3 linked regions of the Candidatus Thiodictyon syntrophicum genome follow. The protein of the gene in region 3 interacts with the protein of the main gene of each other region in a pairwise test. Links are inferred from orthologs where the notes say so. Each region holds a gene or a part of one and is shown on either strand. Other genes may lie near its edges.

The links. Proteins that work in one complex are often made in the same cells at the same time.
Region 1: the proteins of THSYN_RS02050 (region 3) and trkA interact in binary tests that used the Escherichia coli proteins (3 or more experiments, as listed by UniProt). The link is inferred for Candidatus Thiodictyon syntrophicum from one-to-one orthologs.
Region 2: the proteins of THSYN_RS02050 (region 3) and kdpD interact in binary tests that used the Escherichia coli proteins (3 or more experiments, as listed by UniProt). The link is inferred for Candidatus Thiodictyon syntrophicum from one-to-one orthologs.

The regions. Positions count from the first base shown.
Region 1 is NZ_CP020370.1:111,375-114,285, reverse strand. What follows is about bases 77-2,906. They hold trkA (Trk system potassium transporter TrkA), read right to left. Parts: upstream 2,279-2,906; coding sequence 875-2,278; downstream 77-874. Other genes in these bases: THSYN_RS00505 (citrate transporter), read left to right, coding at 2,490-2,906; THSYN_RS00515 (TrkH family potassium uptake protein), read right to left, coding at 77-875. In the rest of the region: more of THSYN_RS00515, read right to left, coding at 1-76; more of THSYN_RS00505, read left to right, coding at 2,907-2,911. UniProt on the Escherichia coli protein: Part of the constitutive potassium transport systems TrkG and TrkH. May regulate the transport activity of TrkG and TrkH systems. Binds to NAD(+) and NADH.
Region 2 is NZ_CP020370.1:1,990,865-1,994,254, reverse strand. Bases 6-3,314 are described here. They hold kdpD (two-component system sensor histidine kinase KdpD), read left to right. Parts: upstream 6-405; coding sequence 406-3,114; downstream 3,115-3,314. Other genes in these bases: kdpE (two-component system response regulator KdpE), read left to right, coding at 3,286-3,314; kdpC (potassium-transporting ATPase subunit KdpC), read left to right, coding at 6-406. In the rest of the region: more of kdpC, read left to right, coding at 1-5; more of kdpE, read left to right, coding at 3,315-3,390. UniProt on the Escherichia coli protein: Member of the two-component regulatory system KdpD/KdpE involved in the regulation of the kdp operon. KdpD may function as a membrane-associated protein kinase that phosphorylates KdpE in response to environmental signals.
Region 3 is NZ_CP020370.1:470,130-473,133, forward strand. Bases 55-2,977 are described here. They hold THSYN_RS02050 (PTS sugar transporter subunit IIA), read right to left. Parts: upstream 1,780-2,977; coding sequence 1,330-1,779; downstream 55-1,329. Other genes in these bases: THSYN_RS02040 (IS1 family transposase), read left to right, coding at 55-637; THSYN_RS02045 (hypothetical protein), read right to left, coding at 612-1,313; hpf (ribosome hibernation-promoting factor, HPF/YfiA family), read right to left, coding at 2,017-2,346; THSYN_RS02060 (RNA polymerase factor sigma-54), read right to left, coding at 2,381-2,977. Outside these bases: more of THSYN_RS02040, read left to right, coding at 1-54; more of THSYN_RS02060, read right to left, coding at 2,978-3,004. UniProt on the Escherichia coli protein: Seems to have a role in regulating nitrogen assimilation.

The DNA.
Region 1 (2,911 bases), 360 kb from region 3 along the record:
CAGAGATAAGCGGCGCAGAACAGCGAACTCAGCAACAGGACCCCGAGCACCCCCCGGGCCTCCGGATCGCGCCAGATGGGCCTCAGACTGCGATGCCGCCAGACGGTGTAATGGGTGGCGAAGTTGATCGCCGCGAGCACCATGAAGACGATGATCACGATTTCGATGACCGGCGAGTCCCAGGCGCCGATACTCGCGTCCCGGGTCGAGAAGCCGGCCAGGCTCAAGGTCGAAAAGGCGTTGCAGACGGCGTCGAACCAATCCATGCCGGCGATCCGCAGCCCCAGGACGCAGGCCAGGGTGAGGCTCACATAGATGACCCAGAGTAGCGCCGCGGTATCGCCGATACGAGCGGTAAGCCGGTTGTCCTTGATGGGCCCCGGCACCTCCGCGCGCATGAGTTGCATACCGCCGACCCCCAGGAAGGGCAGGATCGCGACCGCCAGCACGATGATCCCCATGCCGCCCAACCAGCACAGGGCATGGCGCCACAGGTTGATGGAGGGCGCGATATCGTCGAGCCCCACCATCACCGTGGCCCCGGTCGTGGTGAGTCCGGACATGGTTTCAAAGAAGGCGTCCGTGAAGGAGAGCTGCTGGTGCAGCATCAGCGGCACGGTGGCGATCGCGGCGGTCAGGGTCCAGGCCATGGTAACCAGCATGAAGCCGTCGCGCGCCTTGAGCACCCGGCGCTCATGGCGGGTCGCCGCGACCATCAACAGACCGACCAGGACGCAGGCGAGCATGCTGAAGACGAAGGTCAGCAGGGTCCCGTCGTCGTAGATCAGGGCACAGGCGATGGGCAGCAGATAGGTCAGGCTGAACACCATCAACAGGCGCCCGAGGACGTTGGTGACCGACAGGACCGAATACATCAGAAGAACCCCAGACCGACCTGGAAATAGCGCTCCACCTTGGGCAGCAGGTCCTTGCTGATCACGAACAGGATCACATGATCCTCCGCCTCGATCACCACGTCGTGGTGGGCGATCAGGACGCGGCGCCGGTCGGCCCCACCCGCCATGGGTGCGGCCCCGCGCACGACGGCCCCCACCGTCACCCCCGGGGGCAGGTCCAGTTGCTCGATGCGCCGGCCCGCGACCTGGGAGGTACGGCTGTCCCCATGGACCACCAGCTCCAGGGCCTCCGCCGCCCCCCGGCGCAGACTGTGCACCGCGGCCACGTCACCCTTGCGCACCCGGGCCAGCAGGGAGCCGATGGAGATCTGGGCCGGGGAGATGGCGATGTCGATGCGGTCCGCCTGCACCAGATCGACATAGGCCCGCCGGTTGATCAGGGCCAGTACCCGGCGCGCCCCCAGGCCCTTGGCGAGCAGGGCGGAGAGGATATTGTTCTCGTCGTCGTTGGTCAGGGCGAGGAAGCAGTCCATGTCCTCGATCGACTCGGCCGCCAGCAGGTTCTCGTCCGTACCCTCCCCCACCAGCACCAGGGTGTGTTTCAGCGTCGCCCCCAGGGTCCGGGCGCGCGCCTCATCGGCCTCGACCAACTTCACCTTATAGCGATCCTGGGTGGCGCCGGCGAGCCGCTCCCCGATGTTCCCGCCCCCGGCGATGAGGATGCGCCGGGTCGGGCGGTCACGGCGCCGCAGTTCGCTCACCACCTGGCCGATGTCGCGGGTGGCGGCCAGGAAGAAGACCTCATCCCCGGCCTCGATCAGGGTCTCCCCGTCCGGGATGATGGGCTGATCGCGGCGATAGATGGCGGCGATGCGTGCGTCCACGGTGGGGATGTGGCGACGCAGGTCCGCCACCGGGTGCCCCACCAGGGTCCCGCCCGGGATGGCGCGCACCGCCACCAGGCTCACCAGACCGTCGGCGAACTCCAGCACCTGGAGCGCCTCGGGAAAGGCCAGCAACTGGACCAGGTAATCGGTGATGATCTGTTCCGGACAGATGCTGAAGTCCACCGCGAAGTTCTTCGCCTCCAGCAGTTCCGGGTAACGGGCATAGTCCGGCGAGCGCAGCCGGGCGATCTTGGTCGGGGTCTTGTAGAGGGTGGCGGCCGTGCGGCAGGCGCACAGGTTGGTCTGGTCGCTCTGGGTCACCGCGATCAACATGTCCGCATCGGCCATGCCGGCCCGTTCCAGGACCGAGGGCAGGGCGGCGTTGCCGACCACGGTGCGCAGGTCGAGCCGGTCCTGGAGACGCGCCAGGCGCACCAGGTCGGTATCGACGACCGTAATCTCGTTGGCCTCCGAGACCAGGCTCTCGGCCACCGAGGTACCGACCTGGCCGGCGCCGAGGATGACGATCTTCATTGGGTGGTCACATGAGGGATGAGGGATGAGGGATGAGGGAAATTGGCGGCGACACCTGCGCGGCGCGGGTTCTCAGCGTCGGCATCCTACGCCGTCAGGCGACCCGGGGCCACTGACAGCCACCGGACGGAAGCATCGCAGTTCAACGGCGCCCGGGCTATCATCTGCGCCACCCTGTCAGGTCCCAATCGGCGCCGCCTTGATACCGCCCATGCTCTGCGTCCCCGCCACCGGCACTCCGCGCCACCTGAGTCTGCCGGCCCTGACGCTGGTCACCTTGGTCGCCAACCTGGCGTGCAGCGGCCCCGCCGTGGCCGCAACACCAGGAGTTGCCGCCGCATCCATCCAGTTGTTCGGCATCCCATCCGAGTTCATCCTGTTTGCGGCCACCCTGTTGGGGGTCGCCGTCCTGCACCGTCACACCCTCGCGGTCGCCCTGACCGGGCTCACCGTCATCACCGCCTTCAAACTCGGCGTGACCGGATTCCCGGCGGGACCGGGCCTGACCGGGCTCATCGATCACCTGGGCCACGAGTGGGTGCTGCTCGCCAACCTGCTCGGCCTGCTGCTCGGCTTTGCCCTGCTGGCCCGCCACTTCGAGGACAGCCGGATCCCCTTGGTGCTGCCGCGCTT
Region 2 (3,390 bases), 1.5 Mb from region 3 along the record:
ACAGCATTTCACCGCACCCGGGTATTTCTGGGGTCGGCCCTCCGCCACCGCGCCCTATCCCAACAACGCCGCCGCCTCCGGCGGATCGAATCTGGGGCCGCTCAATCCGGCGCTGATCGATGCGGTCAAGGGGCGCATCGCGGCACTCAAGACGGCCGATCCGGGCAACACCCGGCCGATCCCGCTGGACCTGGTCACTGCCTCCGGCAGCGGTCTGGACCCGCACCTGAGCCCGGCCGCCGTTCAGTACCAGGTAAAGCGGGTGGCGCGAGCGCGCTCGCTTGAGCCCGTAGCGGTCGAGGCCCTGGTGGCACGCTTCACCGAAGGCCGACAATGGGGGGTCTTCGGCGAACCGCGGGTCAATGTGCTGAGGCTCAACCTGGCCCTTGATGACTTGCATCCCTGATGGCCGATCAACGCCCCGACCCCGACGCGCTGCTGGATCGTCTCAAGGCCGACGAGGCCAAGGCCGCCCGCGGCCGGTTGAAGATCTTCTTTGGCGCCTCGGCCGGGGTCGGCAAGACCTACGCCATGCTGTCGGCCGCGCGGGCACAGGCCGGGCAACACGCGGACATCGTCATCGGCGTCGTGGAGACCCACGGCCGAAAAGAGACCGAGACCCTGCTGGAAGGACTGGAGCGGCTCCCCCTCAAGTCGGTCCCTTACCGCGGCCGGGTCTTGCAGGAGTTCGACCTCGACGGCGCCCTGGCGCGCCGCCCGTCCCTGATCCTGATCGACGAACTGGCCCATTCCAATGCGCCGGGGTCGCGTCATCCCAAACGCTGGCACGACGTCGATGAATTGCTGGGGGCCGGTATCGATTGCTGGTCGACGATCAACGTCCAGCACTTAGAAGGCCTCAACGATGTCGTCGGCGGCATCACCGGTGTGCGGGTCTGGGAGACCGTACCCGATCAGGTCTTCGATGCCGCCGATGAGGTGGTGCTGGTTGACCTGTCGCCGGAAGAACTGTTGCAGCGGCTCAAAGAGGGCAAGGTCTATCTGCCCCACCAGGCCGAGCGCGCGATCCAGAACTTCTTCCGCAAGGGCAACCTGATCGCACTGCGCGAACTCGCCCTGCGCCGCACCGCCGATCGCGTCGACCGCCAGATGCTCCAGTACCGGCGCGACCAATCGGTCTCGCCGGTCTGGCAGACCCGCGAATCGCTCCTGGTCTGCATCGGCCCCGGCGAGGGGGCCGAGCGCATCATCCGCAGCGCGGCCCGCCTGGCCGCGCGTCTGGACGTACCCTGGCATGCCCTCTCGATCGATACCCCGGCCCTGCAGCGCCTGTCACGCCGCCAGCGCCAACGCATCTTAAAGAGCATCAAACTGGCGCAAGACATGGGGGCGGAGACGGCCACCCTCTCCGGCAGCGATCCGGTGGCGACCGTCATCGCTTATGCGCGCGACCATAACCTCTTCCGGGTGATCGTGGGACGCGATCATGTGCGGGCCTGGCGACCCTGGTACCGCTCATTCGCCGACCGCATCGGCAAGCAGGCACCCGATCTGGAGGTCATCCAGGTCGCGCGCGGCGAACCGCAGGAGCGCAAACCGAGCGACGAGCGCACCGACGAGTCCTGGTTCGCGCGCCTGCGGGCGCCCTGGCAGTCCTATGCGATGAGCGCAGTCATCTGCGCCCTCGCGGCGGCGCTCGCGGCCCCCCTGCACTCGGTCTTCGAGCTCACCAATATCGCCATGCTGTTCCTGCTGGCGGTCGTGGTGGTGGCGGTCCGCTACGGCTTCGGGCCCTCGGTCATGGCCGCCTTCCTGACGGTCGCGGCCTTCGACTTCTTCCATGTGCAGCCGCGCCTTTCGTTCTCGGTCAGTGATGTGCAATATCTGCTGACCTTCGTCGTCATGCTGGTCGTCGCTCTGGTCACCGCCACCCTCACCACCGGGGCCAAGTATCAGGCCCGCGTCGCCAGTCTACGCGAGCAGCGGGTGCGCGCCCTCTACGAGCTGTCGCGCGACCTGTCGGGGGCCCTGATGCCCGAACAGATTGCCGAGATCAGTCAACGCTTTGCTGAAACCGAATTCGGCGCCAAGTCGGCCATCCTGCTGGCCGACGAGCACCACCGGCTCGGCGACCCGGTTGCCACACCAACCGGCGGTCTCGCATTGGATATCGGCATCGGCCAGTGGGCCCTGGATCATGCCGCCGACGCCGGTGCCGGCACGGACACGCTGCCGGGCAGCCCCATCCGCTATGTGCCCTTGACCGCGCCGATGCGCACCCGCGGGGTGCTGGCGCTGGAACTGCGCAACCCGAGCCGGTTGATGCTCCCCGAACAGGGGCGCCTGCTCGATACCTTCGCCCGACTCATTGCGATCTCGCTGGAGCGCATCCACTATGTCGACATCGCGCGGATCACCACCGTACAGATGGAGTCGGAACGCCTGCGCAGTTCACTCCTGTCCGCCATCTCCCATGACCTGCGCACCCCGCTGGCGACACTGGTGGGCCTGGCCGATTCGATTGCCATGACGGTACCCCCGCCGACCGGGCGCCAGTCGGAGATTGCCGCATCGCTGCGCGAGGAGGCCCTGCGGATGAACTCCCTGGTCAACAATCTGCTCGATATGGCGCGCCTGCAATCCGGGGCGGTGCGGCTCAACCAGCAATGGCAGCCGCTGGAGGAGGTCGTCGGCAGTGCCCTGAAGGCCGTGGCCTCGACCATCGCCGGGCGAGCGGTGAGCATCGATCTGCCGCCGGACCTGCCGCTGCTGGAATTCGACGCGGTACTGATGGAGCGCGTGCTGGTCAACCTGCTGGAAAACGCCGCCAAGTACACCCCGGCCGGGAGCCCCATCGGGATCGGCGCCGCGCCCGGCGCGGGCGATGTGGTGAGGATCTGGGTCGAGGACCATGGTCCAGGTTTACCGCCGGGGAAGGAAGAGGAGATGTTCAAGAAGTTTGAACGCGGCCGCAGTGAAAGCGCGACCCCTGGTGTCGGCCTGGGGCTCGCGATCTGCCGCGCCATCTGCGCGGCGCACGGCGGGACTATTCAAGCGGAGAACCGCCGCGGGAGCGGGGCGCGTTTTGTCTTTTGCCTGCCTCGCGGTAATCCTCCGGTGGTCGATACTGCGGACGAGGATGCCCAACCCTAAGAGACCCAGCGATGAGCCTGAAAAGAATAGTTGTCCACAGATGAACACAGATTATTCATTGACTTACGCTTGACCTGGGGCTTACCTTGCCGGTGATTCTGACATCAGCGATAAGCGCATGACAACTCAAAGAATATCTGTGTTCATCTGTGTTCATCTGTGGATTTTAGAATGAACGAACCGACGCCCCGGGTCATCGTGATCGAGGATGAGCCCAAGATCAGGCGCTTCATCGTCATGGCGTTGGAGGCGCAGGGGTGGCAGGCTTATGAGGCC
Region 3 (3,004 bases):
GAATGTCCCCCCGGAGGATTGTGAAGGCTGGACGATCGTACTGATGGAAAGGGCAAGTCGATTTATCTGGGCGCTTCAGTGCGGGAAAAAGGATCGCAGCCTATTTTCATATGCCATACAAATACTTAGAGATGTCATCCTGCGTACTGGCGATGTCACTCTAGTCACCGACGGGGAACGTCGGTATGGCAATCTCCTGTTTGAAATTTGCCACGAAGTATTGCGAACCGGAAAACGCGGCCGCCCACCGAAAGTGCTTCGTCGCGGTGTGAAGGTGCGCCTTAAGAATAAAGGGAAAGGAACTGATAGAACGGGGCACTCGCGTCCCAAATACGAAACCCCTCATCCGGAGCATCCAGAAACCGATCAAGATGTGACGCCAGCCGATATTCATGCTAATCATTTGGAAGCATCGAACGCTTCATTTCGGCGAAAGAATTCTGCTTATCGCCGCCGAACGAATACGTACGCGAAGAGCATTTCTGGTTTGCAAAGAACATTGGATATGTTGTGGATTGTCCATAACTTTATTCGCAGCCACTTCACGACAAAACAGGTTCCTGCGGTGGCTCTGGGGATTCTCCAGCAGGGACTCTCGTGGGATGAGGTCCTTAGAGTTCGACAGCCCAGGTTATAAAAATACTACAAAAACATAAGGATAAGGAAGAACCAAACTGAACCAGTGCCAGGCCGCGGACCTCCAGGAAATCGAGCAGGGCATCCGGGCAGGTGCCTTCCAGTTTCTCCGGTGCGACGCGGGCGAACTGGGGTGCGTCGTCGGCGATCAGGCGGTGTCCGCGGCTGATCAGATCGAGCGCCAACTCGCTCTTGCCGACCGCCGGGTCCCCGGCCAGCAGCACGCCCATCCCCAAGACCTCAATGAAGACGCCGTGGATGGTCTTGCGTTCCGCCAAGGCGTGGGTCAGATAGTAGCGCAGTTGATTGATCAACTCTTCGTCCGAGACGGGGGACCCGATCAGGGGGGTGCCGGTGCGTTCGGCCCAGTCCCAGAACAGTGGTTCGGGCTCGATCCCGTCGCAGAAGATCACCGCGGTGGGCCGGTCGGTGAAGAGCTTTTCGATGGTCTCGGCGAAGGCGGTGGCGCCGAGACCGGCCAGGTACACGAGTTCCGCGCGACCGATAACCTGCAGCCGGTTCGGGTGGATGCAGTTGAGCGACCCGACCAGGGCCTGGCCGGACAGGGTCGGGTCGTCCCCGCGCAGCGGGCGGCGGGTGCCGGGCTCAGGGGTGAGCCAGCGCAGCCGGGTGCGGGGCCCGGTGTGCCGGATGAGTGACTGGAGGCTGTCGGCCATGATGGGGCGCCGTGCGCTAGGCGACGCCGAAGACGCGCAGGACGGCGGCGGCGGACCCCGCCTGCCGCAACTGCTGGCGCACCGCGGGATCGTTGAAGCGGCCGGCCAACTCGGCCAGGAGTTGCAGGTGCTCCTCGGTGGCGGTCTCGGGCACCAGCAGCGCAAAGGCCAGATCGACAGGCTCCCCGTCGGCCGCGTCGTAATCGACCCCGCGGGCGAGGGAGACGAAGGCGCCCAGGGACTGGGTGGCCTCCTTGACGCGGGCGTGGGGCAGGGCGATGCCGTGCCCGAGCCCGGTACTGCCGAGCCGCTCGCGCTCCAGGAGACGCTCGAAGATCAGGTCCGGTTTCAACTGCGGATGGTCCGTGGCCAGGAGGCGGGCCAGGGTCTCGAGCAGACGCTTTTTGCTCGCGATCTCAAGACCGCGGCCAATGCGGTGTTCGTTGATGAAGTCGGGCGGTAACATCGGCTACCGCTCCTGGCCGCGGACGCAATGCCGGACGGCGCGGCAGGTACCGCGGCGCGGGTCGCGCAAGTGGGTGCGGGTCATGTCGGCTGACTCCTCTTGGTCGTGCGGGACGCACGCGCCCGTCACACTGGTTCGGATGGCCCCGGGTCGCAACGAAAGACACCTCGAACGGGTGTCCGAGGTGTCCGTGCGTGCCGGCCCGGGTGCGACCCTGTGGTTTATCGGGGTTCGCCCTTACTCGGTCTCGCCGGGCTTGGTGCCGGTGACGGCCACCGGGCGGTGGCTGGCCTTCTTCTCCTTGTGGCGCAGGATCTGGCGGTCCAGCTTGTCGATCAGGGTGTCGATGGCGGCATACATGTCCTCATGGACCGAGTCGGCGAACAGCTTACCGCCGTTCACATGCAGGGTGGCCTCGGCGCGCTGGGCCAATTTCTCCACCGTCAGGATGACGTGGGCGTTGATGACGTGGTCGAAATGGCGAGCCAGGCGCTCGAACTTGTTATCGACGTACCCCTTGAGGGCCTCGGTCACGTCGATATGGTGACCCGTCAGGTTGATATGCATGGTCTGGTCTTCTCCTCTGGTTTCAAACCGCCTGTCAAGCCAGGCGTTTGCGTTCGTTCGAGGGTGGGATGCCCATCGCCTCGCGGTATTTCGCGACGGTGCGTCGCGCAACATTGATGCCCTGATCGGCCAACTCGTCGGCGATCCGACTATCGCTCAAGGGCTTGCGGGCCGATTCATTGGTGATCATCTTGCGGATCAGGGCGCGGATGGCCGTGGATGAACACTCGCCCCCGGCCGCCGTGTTCACGTGGGACGAGAAAAAAAACTTGAACTCGAAGGTCCCGCGCGGGGTGTGCATGTATTTCTGGGTGGTGACCCGCGAGATGGTGGACTCGTGCAGGTCCAGCGCCTCGGAGACGTCGCGCAGGATCAGCGGCTTCATGGCCTCCTCACCGCGTTCGAGAAATTCCTGCTGCAATTCCACGATCTTGGCGGCGACGCGCAGGACCGTGTCGTTGCGGCTGACCAGGCTCTTGATGAACCAGCGGGCCTCTTGCAGGTGACTTTTCAAGGCAATGCTGTCCGCACTCTGGTCGCTGCGCCGGATGAGCCGCGCATAGTCGGCGTTCACTCTTAGTTTAGGCGTAGTTTCCGGATTCAGCTCGACCTGCCACACACCTTCCACACGCCGCACGAAGATGTCGGGTACAACGTA